One region of the Klebsiella sp. GFKo11 genome, then DNA from elsewhere that is predicted to be linked to it. Evidence: predicted binding sites of a transcription regulator. Region 1 holds the regulator's gene; each other region holds the start of a gene.
What was found. The regulator LexA, encoded in region 1, represses DNA repair genes until DNA is damaged. The targets are predictions, from matches to a motif close to TNCTGTATGTACATACAGNA.

Region 1 (3,279 bases):
AGGCCAGAAGTTCAGGTTGATACCGGCGGCGATATGCGGCGGCACCAAACCTTGGTGATAGATGACGTAAGAGAGCAGCAGATAGTCCATATGGCTGCGGTGGCATGGAACATAGACTATCTCGTGGCCTTCATGCGCCAGCTGGCGTACGCGCTCGGCGTTATGGACGTTAATGCCCTGATACAGCCGGTTCCAGGTGAAACCCAGTACGCGGTCGGTCAGACGAATCATTTCATAAGAGAAGTTTGCGGCGATCTCTTCCATCAAGGCGATGGCGTTTTGCTGGGCCTTCTCGTGGGAGATTTTCTTGCTACGCGCTTCGTCTTCTACCGCGCGAGCAATGGCTTTTGACGCCAGCAGCTTGTTGAACAGATCCTGGCGCGCAGGTAGGCGCGGGCCGACCGCCGCCAGACGCTGACGGGCGAAGTGCATACGCGCCACGCGGGCCAGCTTTTGGGCGATAATTTTATCGGTACCGTGCTCGTCTGCCATTTTGCGCAGAGAGACCGAAGGCGAGAAACGCACAAAGCTGTCGCGACCCAACCACAGAACGGCGAAGAATTTTTGAATGCCGTTTAGCATACGCAGCGGCGGGTTTACTTCGCCTTTTTCACGCCCTGGAGCACGACCAAACATCACCGAAACCGGCACCATCTGCACGTCAAGATCGGGATGGTTACGGTGCAGATCCAGGTAATCATGGAACAGCTTGATGGATTCTTCTTTTGGCGTGTAGTAGGTGAAAACACGCGGGCCGCCGTGAATAAACACGTAGCGGGGAAGCAGGGTACCATCGATCTCCAGCGGCTCAAGCGGGTCCGGTAACTCATGTTCCAGACATTGAGCGCGAAGCGTCAGCAGGTCCGCCTTCGAATTGTAGGGCAGGACGTACATGATGGGACGTGAGGTATCCAGGCCCAATTCCTGAGCAGGTTGTGCCGGAATTGACTTGCTTTTTACCAGTGCCCTTAATGGTAAATTCAGTAATTTATAGTAAATTCGTTGCCAGCCAGACATAGACGATGTGAAGCCTCTGGTTAATCATGCAAATGCGCCGCAAGAATAACAGAAAGTGCGCAAAATTTCCGTTGTAACGCGGCAAACGCGTACACTCATTGACGTCATTTACATAAAAAGGTTTGTTTGATGGCCAATAATACCACTGGGTTAACTCGAATCGTTAAAGCAGCGGGGTATTCCTGGAAAGGATTCCGTGCGGCGTGGATCAATGAGGCCGCATTTCGTCAGGAAGGCATCGCTGCCATTATTGCCGTGGCGATAGCCTGCTGGCTGGATGTCGATGCCATCACGCGCGTTTTGCTGATTGGCTCGGTCCTGATAGTGATGATAGTTGAAATTATCAACAGCGCGATCGAAGCGGTTGTTGACCGTATTGGCCCTGAACATCATGAGTTGTCTGGCCGCGCGAAAGATATGGGTTCTGCGGCGGTCCTGTTGGCGATTATTATCGCGTTGATCACATGGGGAACGCTGTTGTGGGCAAACTACCGCTAAGTCTTGCCATAGCGGCTCGCAAAACGGAAAGAAACTCCTGATTTTTGTGTGAAATATGGTTCCAAAATCACCGTTAGCTGTATATACTCACAGCATAACTGTATATACACCCAGGGGGCGGAATGAAAGCGTTAACGACCAGGCAGCGAGAGGTGTTTGATCTCATTCGGGATCATATCAGCCAGACGGGCATGCCGCCGACGCGTGCGGAGATTGCTCAGCGCTTGGGGTTTCGTTCCCCAAACGCGGCGGAAGAACACCTGAAAGCGCTGGCGCGTAAAGGCGCAATCGAGATCGTTTCCGGTGCCTCCCGCGGTATCCGTCTGCTGACGGAAGAAGAAAACGGCCTGCCGCTTGTCGGCCGCGTCGCAGCAGGTGAACCACTGCTCGCACAGCAGCACATCGAAGGCCACTACCAGGTCGATCCGGCAATGTTTAAGCCGAATGCCGATTTTCTGCTGCGCGTAAGCGGAATGTCGATGAAAGATATCGGTATCCTGGATGGCGACCTGCTCGCGGTACATAAAACTCAGGATGTGCGCAATGGCCAGGTTGTTGTGGCCCGCATTGACGATGAAGTCACCGTGAAGCGTCTGAAAAAACAGGGTAACGTCGTCGAACTGCTGCCTGAAAACAGCGAATTTTCCCCGATCGTGGTGGATTTACGCCAGCAAAGTTTCACTATTGAAGGTCTGGCTGTCGGCGTTATCCGCAACGGCAACTGGCAGTAACCTCTTCATCTCGCAGCATCATCTGATGCATGGTGCTGCGCTGTTTTCCTTCTTCATTTGGGCTCTTCCCCATGCTTTTTAACGCCGCCGATAAAGCCCTGTGGCGCTTAGCGCCGCCCATGATTTTCTCCAATATCACCGTTCCTTTGCTGGGGCTGGTGGATACCGCCGTTATTGGTCATCTTGATAGTCCGGTTTATCTGGGCGGCGTTGCGGTTGGCGCGATGGCGACCAGCTTTCTCTTCATGCTGCTCCTGTTTTTGCGCATGAGCACCACCGGCCTGACGGCTCAGGCATTCGGCGCGAAAGATCCGCAACGGCTGGCGCGTGCGCTGGTGCAGCCGCTAGGGCTGGCACTGGCTGCCGGGATAGCCATCGTCCTATTCAGAATGCCGTTAATTAATCTGGCGCTGCATATCGTCGGCGGCAGTGATGCGGTGCTTGAACAGGCCCGCCGTTTCCTTGAGATTCGTTGGCTGAGCGCTCCGGCATCTCTGGCGAATCTAGTGCTGCTGGGCTGGCTGTTGGGCGTGCAGTATGCCCGTGCACCGGTGATCCTGCTGGTTGTCGGCAATGTACTCAACATCGTGCTTGATTTATGGCTGGTGATGGGCCTGCATTTGAACGTGCAGGGCGCAGCTCTGGCGACCGTAACAGCTGAATACGCCACCTTTTTCATCGGACTCGTTATGGCGAAGCGCGTGCTGGTACTACGGGGCGTTTCGCTATCGATGCTGAAAAACGCCTGGCGCGGCGATGTGCGTCGTCTCCTTGCGCTGAACCGCGACATTATGCTGCGCTCGCTGCTGCTACAGCTATGCTTTGGGGCGATGACGGTATACGGTGCCCGGCTCGGCGCTGATGTTGTAGCGGTCAATGCGGTGTTGATGACGATGCTGACCTTTACCGCCTACGCGCTGGATGGTTTCGCCTACGCCGTGGAGGCGCACTCCGGGCAGGCTTACGGTGCCCGCGACGGCAGCCAATTGCTTGAGGTCTGGCGTGCGGCCTGCCGTCAGTCAGGCATGGTAGC
Region 2 (3,279 bases), 2.3 Mb from region 1:
CATTACGCCACACTTTTGAAACCGATACCCCTCCCGCCAGATGGCATCCAGACACTTTATCGCCGCAGCGACGATATCCCGGCTATCCTGCGTTGGGATCTGGATTTTGGTCCCGGCATCTTTACCATAATAGACTTCATTACCTGCAAACGGGCTGGTTTTAATAAAGGCGGAAACATAGCGGCAATATTGATGATCTGCACGGAGCTTCTCGGCGGCGCGAACCGCATGGCTGCATATTGCTTCACGCATCGGTTCATATTCGCTCACCTTTTGGCTAAACGAACGCGAGCAGATGATTTGCTGCCTCGTCGGCATAAACTCTTCCGGTTCAAGACAAGGCTCGCCGCACAACTCTCGCACTGTGCGCTCCAGCACGACGCTAAAATGTTTTCTGATAAGCGACGCGGGCGTTTCAGCAAGCTGAAGCGCCGTTTTAATGCCCATATCATTGAGCTTTTTCGCTATTCGTCGACCAACGCCCCAGATCTCGCTGACCTCAACCTGAGCCAGCAGTTTTCGCTGCCTGGCCAACAAAGAGAGATCAACAACGCCTCCGGTTTGCGGCCATCTTTTCGCTGCATAATTAGCCAGCTTAGCCAGTGTTTTAGTCGGCCCAATTCCCACACCTACCGTCAAGCCAGTGCACTGGAGTAATGTCGTTCGCACGTGGCGACCAAATGCCTCGAGTTCCCCTGGACGATTAAGCCCGGTGAGATTCACAAATGCTTCATCAATGGAATATTGGTGAACTGATGGGGCCAGCTCTTCAAGAAGGGTCATTACACGGTGCGACATATCGCCATACAGTGCGTAGTTACTGCTAAATACCGCGATCTGGTAACGCTCAAACTGAGATTTCACTTTGAAATACGGCGCGCCCATGGGGATCTCAAGCCGTTTAGCTTCGCTATTTCGGGCAATCACGCAGCCATCATTATTGCTTAATACCACCACCGGACGCCCGCGCAAATCGGGGCGAAAGGCCATTTCACAGCTGGCGTAAAATGAATTCACATCTACCAGGGCAAACATTAGCGAAACCGATTAATGCTGAACGTGACGACGCCAAAAATCTCCAGCTCTTCACCACCATCGTGTAGTTCAATCGGAGGAAAATCAGGGTTCATCGGCATCAATTGCATCACGGGATGCGTGCAGAGGCGTTTGACCGTGTATTCACCGGCCAACGAGGCAATGATGATATCGCCATGCGTTGCTTTCAGGCTGCGATCCACCACCAGTAGCGAACCCTCATAAATACCGGCATCAACCATCGACATGCCTGTCGCCATCACAAAATAGGTCGCCGCAGGATGGCTGATACAAAGCTCGTTGAGATCAATCCCCTTCTCAATATAATCCTGCGCCGGGCTGGGAAACCCACACGGGACAAGATCGCTAAACAACGGAATTGATATGACCTGACGCAATTCAACCGGCTTGTAGAACATCATGATAAACTCACCTGCACATACTGTATTTATATACAGTATCAATACTTCAATGGCGTTAATCAAGCCACATGCAGGGCATTAACGTGAACACATTGAAGTTGTGGAGAATTTAGCATCCGTACGCTAATCATATCGTCGATATTGTGTAGGGGCCCCTATACGTATTCCCGATGGTTTGTATTGCTCTCTGGAAATTTCGGTCAATTGGGAGGAGGATAGAATCCGCCAATCGGCTCTTTGCTCACAAATTGTGGCGATCCATCCGACATACTGAACGGGAGATTCTTATGTATTACACGTTAGGAGACACCACTCTCCACTTTTATCGCTATCAGTGCCGCTTCTACGTCGCTCATTGGGACGGTGGCCATGTGATGACAGAGAAGTTCAAGCCGTTCATTGCCTCGATCACGGAGAAGACGGGCATTGATGCAAAGAACGTTGAGGCAGTCGCACGAGACTACTTCACTAACGTTGATTAAGATTGCACTGGCTACCATCGCTATCGGGTCTCCTGAAGCGATGGTGATCGTGTTACGTAAGGCCGAAAAACTTATCTCGCAGAAATAAAACGCCAGTGTCGCATGATTGTAAAACTTAGGCCGTAAGATGAAGCCCGGACGCCACCAGCGCTAAAACGAGGTGAAGAGATGGGAATAGTCAAGGCCAGTGATTTGGAACAGGCAAAGCAGCTTCTGCAATCCAGTGAAACCATTAAAATCGAACTGGATTTTGAACTCGACTCTGATGAGTTTTTTAATTTTGCCATTGAGCACTGCACCAATGGAGCAAAGCTCACGCGCGTTGACGATCGCTTCGTGATTTCACGCAAAAAAAAGTAACCCAATAGCCATATCCGATCATTCACAACATCACAGAAGATTTTGTTTCTGGCTTCTGTGATGGTGAAGATGCCGTCTAATAAATTAGTATTAGAATATTGACGTATCGCGCATTTTCATCAGCCATGGAGGAATAATGTAGCTTCGGTATCTCACCGAGGATTAAATTGTGAAAAAGTTATTAATATGTTGCCTGTTCGGCGAAACGGCAGGAATTATTGCCAGAAAAATGCAAAAAATAGCCGATACTCAGGGTTTAGATCTTTTAATCAGTGCCGTTGGTGTTGAGAATTTCTTTAGCGTAGCACCTGCCTATGACGGCGTTTTGATCGCTCCACATATTCAATATAAGATCCCAGAATTCATGAACTCATTGAATTCGGAACAAGAAATTGCAGTGATCGAAAGTTTGCCTTACGCATCATTTGATGGTGAGAAAATCCTCACGTTCGCAATGAGTACGATTCCTCAATCACTAACATAATGTGGTTTAGTATGCGCTATGCAGAACCCGTGAAATCACGGGTTCCTTCACCCGCACGCTTATAATTTTAAATTAAACAAATAATCTCTCGCAGAGTTCCAGGTAAGAAAGATAATAAGCACGACCATTATTTATACCAGGAAACACCATGCGTAAGCTCTCCCTTGTTATGCTGGCTACAATGCTAACAGCCTGTAGTTCACAGCCTCCCAAAACCTTAACTAAAATAGATGCGTTACACATCCCCGTCGTGCAAAACAATCCACTAGCCAGCGACCCGGTTGCGACAACGATGCTGCATCAGAAAAATAAGCAAATCATTGATAATGTATCATTCAGTTTAAAAACAGATTATCTGTTAGATGTGAAAACTAACGATATTTTTGATGTCCATAGCCAGACGTATCGGGTTTATGCTTCGCTGACAAAATTGGATCAAATGCGCTTAATGAATAACTACTATCTGAAAGAGCAGAATATCGCTGGGTTACAGAAG
Region 3 (3,279 bases), 150 kb from region 1:
GTGTTCTTTAATCTACGAGACATTCATTGTGGCGCTACTGATTATCACCACCATTCTGTGGGCCTTTTCCTTTAGCCTGTACGGCGAATATTTGGCGGGTCATGTCGATAGCTATTTCGCGGTGCTGGCGCGCGTTGGCCTGGCGGCGCTGGTGTTTTCACCCTTCCTGCGTACGCGTGGACAAAGCCTGACAACTATTGGCTTGTATATGCTGGTGGGCGCGATGCAGCTTGGCATCATGTATATGTTGAGCTTCCACGCCTACCTCTATTTGACGGTCTCTGAGCTCCTGCTATTTACCGTTCTGACGCCGCTCTACATCACCCTAATCTACGATCTCATGAGCCGACGTCGCCTGCGCTGGGGCTATGCCTGCAGCGCGCTGCTGGCGGTTATTGGCGCAGGAATTATTCGTTATGACCAGGTGACCAACCATTTCTGGACCGGTCTGATCCTGGTACAGCTCTCCAACATCAGCTTCGCTATCGGGATGGTGGGCTATAAGCGCCTGATGGAAACGCGCCCGATGCCGCAGCATAACGCTTTCGCCTGGTTCTATATCGGGGCGTTTCTGGTGGCGATAGTTGCCTGGACTCTGATGGGTAACGCGCAGAAAATGCCGGAAACGTCGCTACAGTGGGGCATTCTGGTCTTTCTTGGCGTGGCGGCGTCGGGAATCGGCTATTTTATGTGGAACTACGGCGCCACCCAGGTGGATGCTGGTACGCTCGGCATCATGAACAATATGCACGTGCCCGCCGGGCTGCTGGTGAACCTTGCCATCTGGCAGGAGCAGCCCCGCTGGCCGAGCTTTATTATTGGAGCTCTGGTGATCCTGGCCTCGCTGTGGGTCCATCGGCGTTGGGTCGCTCCGCACTCCTCACAAACGGTAAGTGGTCGCAAGCGTGGTTCCGCGCTGAGCGAATAAACGCCTCGGTGGCCGGCTGCCGCTGCTCGCCATCGCGCACTGCGGCGTACAGCCGGCTCCACAGTCCCTCGCCCAGGGTTTTGGTCACCACCAGGCCCTGGCGTTCAAAGTTTTCTACTACCCAGTGCGGCAGGGCAGCGATACCCATCCGTGCGGCCACCATCTGAATTAACAGCAACGTATTGTCGACGCTCTTCAGCTGCGGGCTGATCCCTGCAGGCTGTAAAAAGTGACGCCAGATATCCAGGCGCGCGCGCTGCACCGGGTAAATCAGCAGCAGCTCGGTGGCTAAATCCTCAGGCGCAATCCGCGTTTTTGCCGCCAGCGGATGATCCGGCGCCAACACCAGACGCACTTCAAAATCAAACATCGGTGAATAGTGCAGACCGCTGCGCGGCAGAATATCAGAGGTCATCACCAGATCCAGCTCACCCTGCTGCAACCCTGGCTGCGGGTCAAAGGTGACTCCGGACTGAAAATCCACTTCCACATGCGGCCAGCGGGCGCGGAAATTCTCCAGAGCCGGGGTGAGCCATTGAATACAGCTATGGCATTCGATGGCGATACGCAGACGGGTTTGCTGCGGCTCATTGCAATCCTGCAAGGCGCGGCTAATTTGCGGCAGTACCTGATTGGCTAGCTGTAGCAGAATCTCTCCCTGTGGGGTAAAGCGCAGCGGCTGGCTTTTACGCACAAATAGACGAAAGCCAAGGCGCTGTTCCAGATCGCTGAACTGGTGGGACAAGGCGGATTGGGTCTGGTGCAGGGCCGCTGCCGCGCCTGCCAGAGAACCGCTATTCCGCAACGCCTGGAGCGTTTTCAGGTGTTTAATTTCGATCATGAAAGTCCTTCACTTCGGCATGAATAATTTGCGCTTGAGGAATATACAGTAACTGCCAATTATGGATGTGTAAACATCTGGATGGCTAAATACAAAAAATTCCATAAGGGGCATAACATGACAATCCTGAATCACACCCTCGGTTTCCCTCGCGTTGGCCTGCGTCGCGAGCTGAAAAAAGCGCAAGAGAGCTACTGGGCGGGCAATAGCTCCCGTGAAGAACTGCTGGCGGTTGGGCGTGAGCTGCGTGCTCGCCATTGGGATCAGCAGAAGCAGGCAGGCGTTGATCTGCTGCCGGTGGGTGATTTCGCCTGGTACGACCATGTTCTGACCACCAGCCTGCTGCTCGGCAACGTGCCGGCTCGTCATCAGAACAAAGACGGTTCCGTCGATATTGATACCCTGTTCCGCATTGGCCGAGGTCGCGCACCGACCGGTGAACCGGCTGCCGCAGCGGAAATGACCAAATGGTTTAACACCAACTACCACTACATGGTGCCGGAATTCGTGAAGGGCCAGCAGTTCAAACTGACCTGGACTCAGCTGCTGGATGAAGTGGACGAAGCGTTGGCGCTGGGCCACAAGGTCAAACCCGTTCTGCTGGGGCCAGTCACTTACCTGTGGCTCGGTAAGGTGAAAGGCGAGCAGTTCGACCGCCTGAGCCTGCTGAACGATATTCTGCCGGTCTACCAGCAGGTGCTGGCTGAGCTGGCAAAACGCGGCATTGAGTGGGTACAGATTGATGAACCAGCGCTGGTGCTCGAGCTGCCGCAGGAATGGCTGGCGGCCTTCCAACCGGCTTATGAGGCGCTTAGAGGCCAGGTTAAGCTGCTGCTGACCACCTATTTTGAAGGCATTACGGCGAACCTTGAGACCATCACCGCGCTGCCGGTGCAGGGTCTGCACGTTGATTTTGTTCACGGTAAAGATGACGTAGCAGAGCTGCATCAACGTCTGCCTGCCGACTGGCTGCTCTCTGCGGGGCTGATCAACGGTCGCAACGTTTGGCGCGCCGATCTCACCGAGAAATACGCACAGATTAAAGACATCGTCGGTAAACGCGATCTGTGGGTGGCTTCTTCCTGCTCTCTGCTGCACAGCCCGATCGACCTGAGCGTGGAAACTCGTCTGGATGCGGAAGTGAAGAGCTGGTTTGCCTTCGCCTTGCAAAAATGCGCCGAGCTGGCGCTGCTGCGTGATGCCCTGAACAGCGGTGATACTGCCGCAATTACCGAATGGAGCGCGCCGATTCAGGCCCGTCGTCACTCGACTCGCGTGCATAACACGGCGGTCGAAAAACGCCTGGCGGCGATTACCACCGAGGACAGCCAGCGCGCAAGCGTCTATGAAGTGCGTGCCGAAGCGCAGCGGGCGCGCTTTAAGCTCCCGGCCTGGCCGACCACCACCATCGGCTCTTTCCCGCAAACCACGGAAATTCGCGGCCTGCGTCTGGACTTCAAAAAGGGCAATCTCGATGCGAATAACTATCGTACCGGCATAGCAGAGCACA

Region 2: the regulator LexA is predicted to act here: its motif matches at 1,476-1,495, upstream of umuD (translesion error-prone DNA polymerase V autoproteolytic subunit).
Region 3: the regulator LexA is predicted to act here: its motif matches at 1,801-1,820, upstream of metR (HTH-type transcriptional regulator MetR).

Annotation. Positions count from the first base shown of each region.
Region 1 covers NZ_CM151369.1:5,922,561-5,925,839, reverse strand. The annotation lists gene plsB (glycerol-3-phosphate 1-O-acyltransferase PlsB) at 1-1,017, opposite strand, end outside; gene AC07P6_RS28425 (diacylglycerol kinase) at 1,147-1,515, shown strand; gene lexA (transcriptional repressor LexA) at 1,638-2,246, shown strand; gene dinF (MATE family efflux transporter DinF) at 2,318-3,279, shown strand, end outside.
Region 2 covers NZ_CM151369.1:3,587,029-3,590,307, forward strand. The annotation lists gene umuC (translesion error-prone DNA polymerase V subunit UmuC) at 1-1,035, opposite strand, end outside; gene umuD (translesion error-prone DNA polymerase V autoproteolytic subunit) at 1,035-1,457, opposite strand; gene AC07P6_RS17435 (hypothetical protein) at 1,745-1,939, shown strand; gene AC07P6_RS17440 (hypothetical protein) at 2,108-2,299, shown strand; gene AC07P6_RS17445 (PTS sugar transporter subunit IIB) at 2,469-2,783, shown strand; gene AC07P6_RS17450 (hypothetical protein) at 2,932-3,279, shown strand, end outside.
Region 3 covers NZ_CM151369.1:6,077,517-6,080,795, reverse strand. The annotation lists gene AC07P6_RS29120 (carboxylate/amino acid/amine transporter) at 29-928, shown strand; gene metR (HTH-type transcriptional regulator MetR) at 816-1,769, opposite strand; gene metE (5-methyltetrahydropteroyltriglutamate--homocysteine S-methyltransferase) at 1,887-3,279, shown strand, end outside.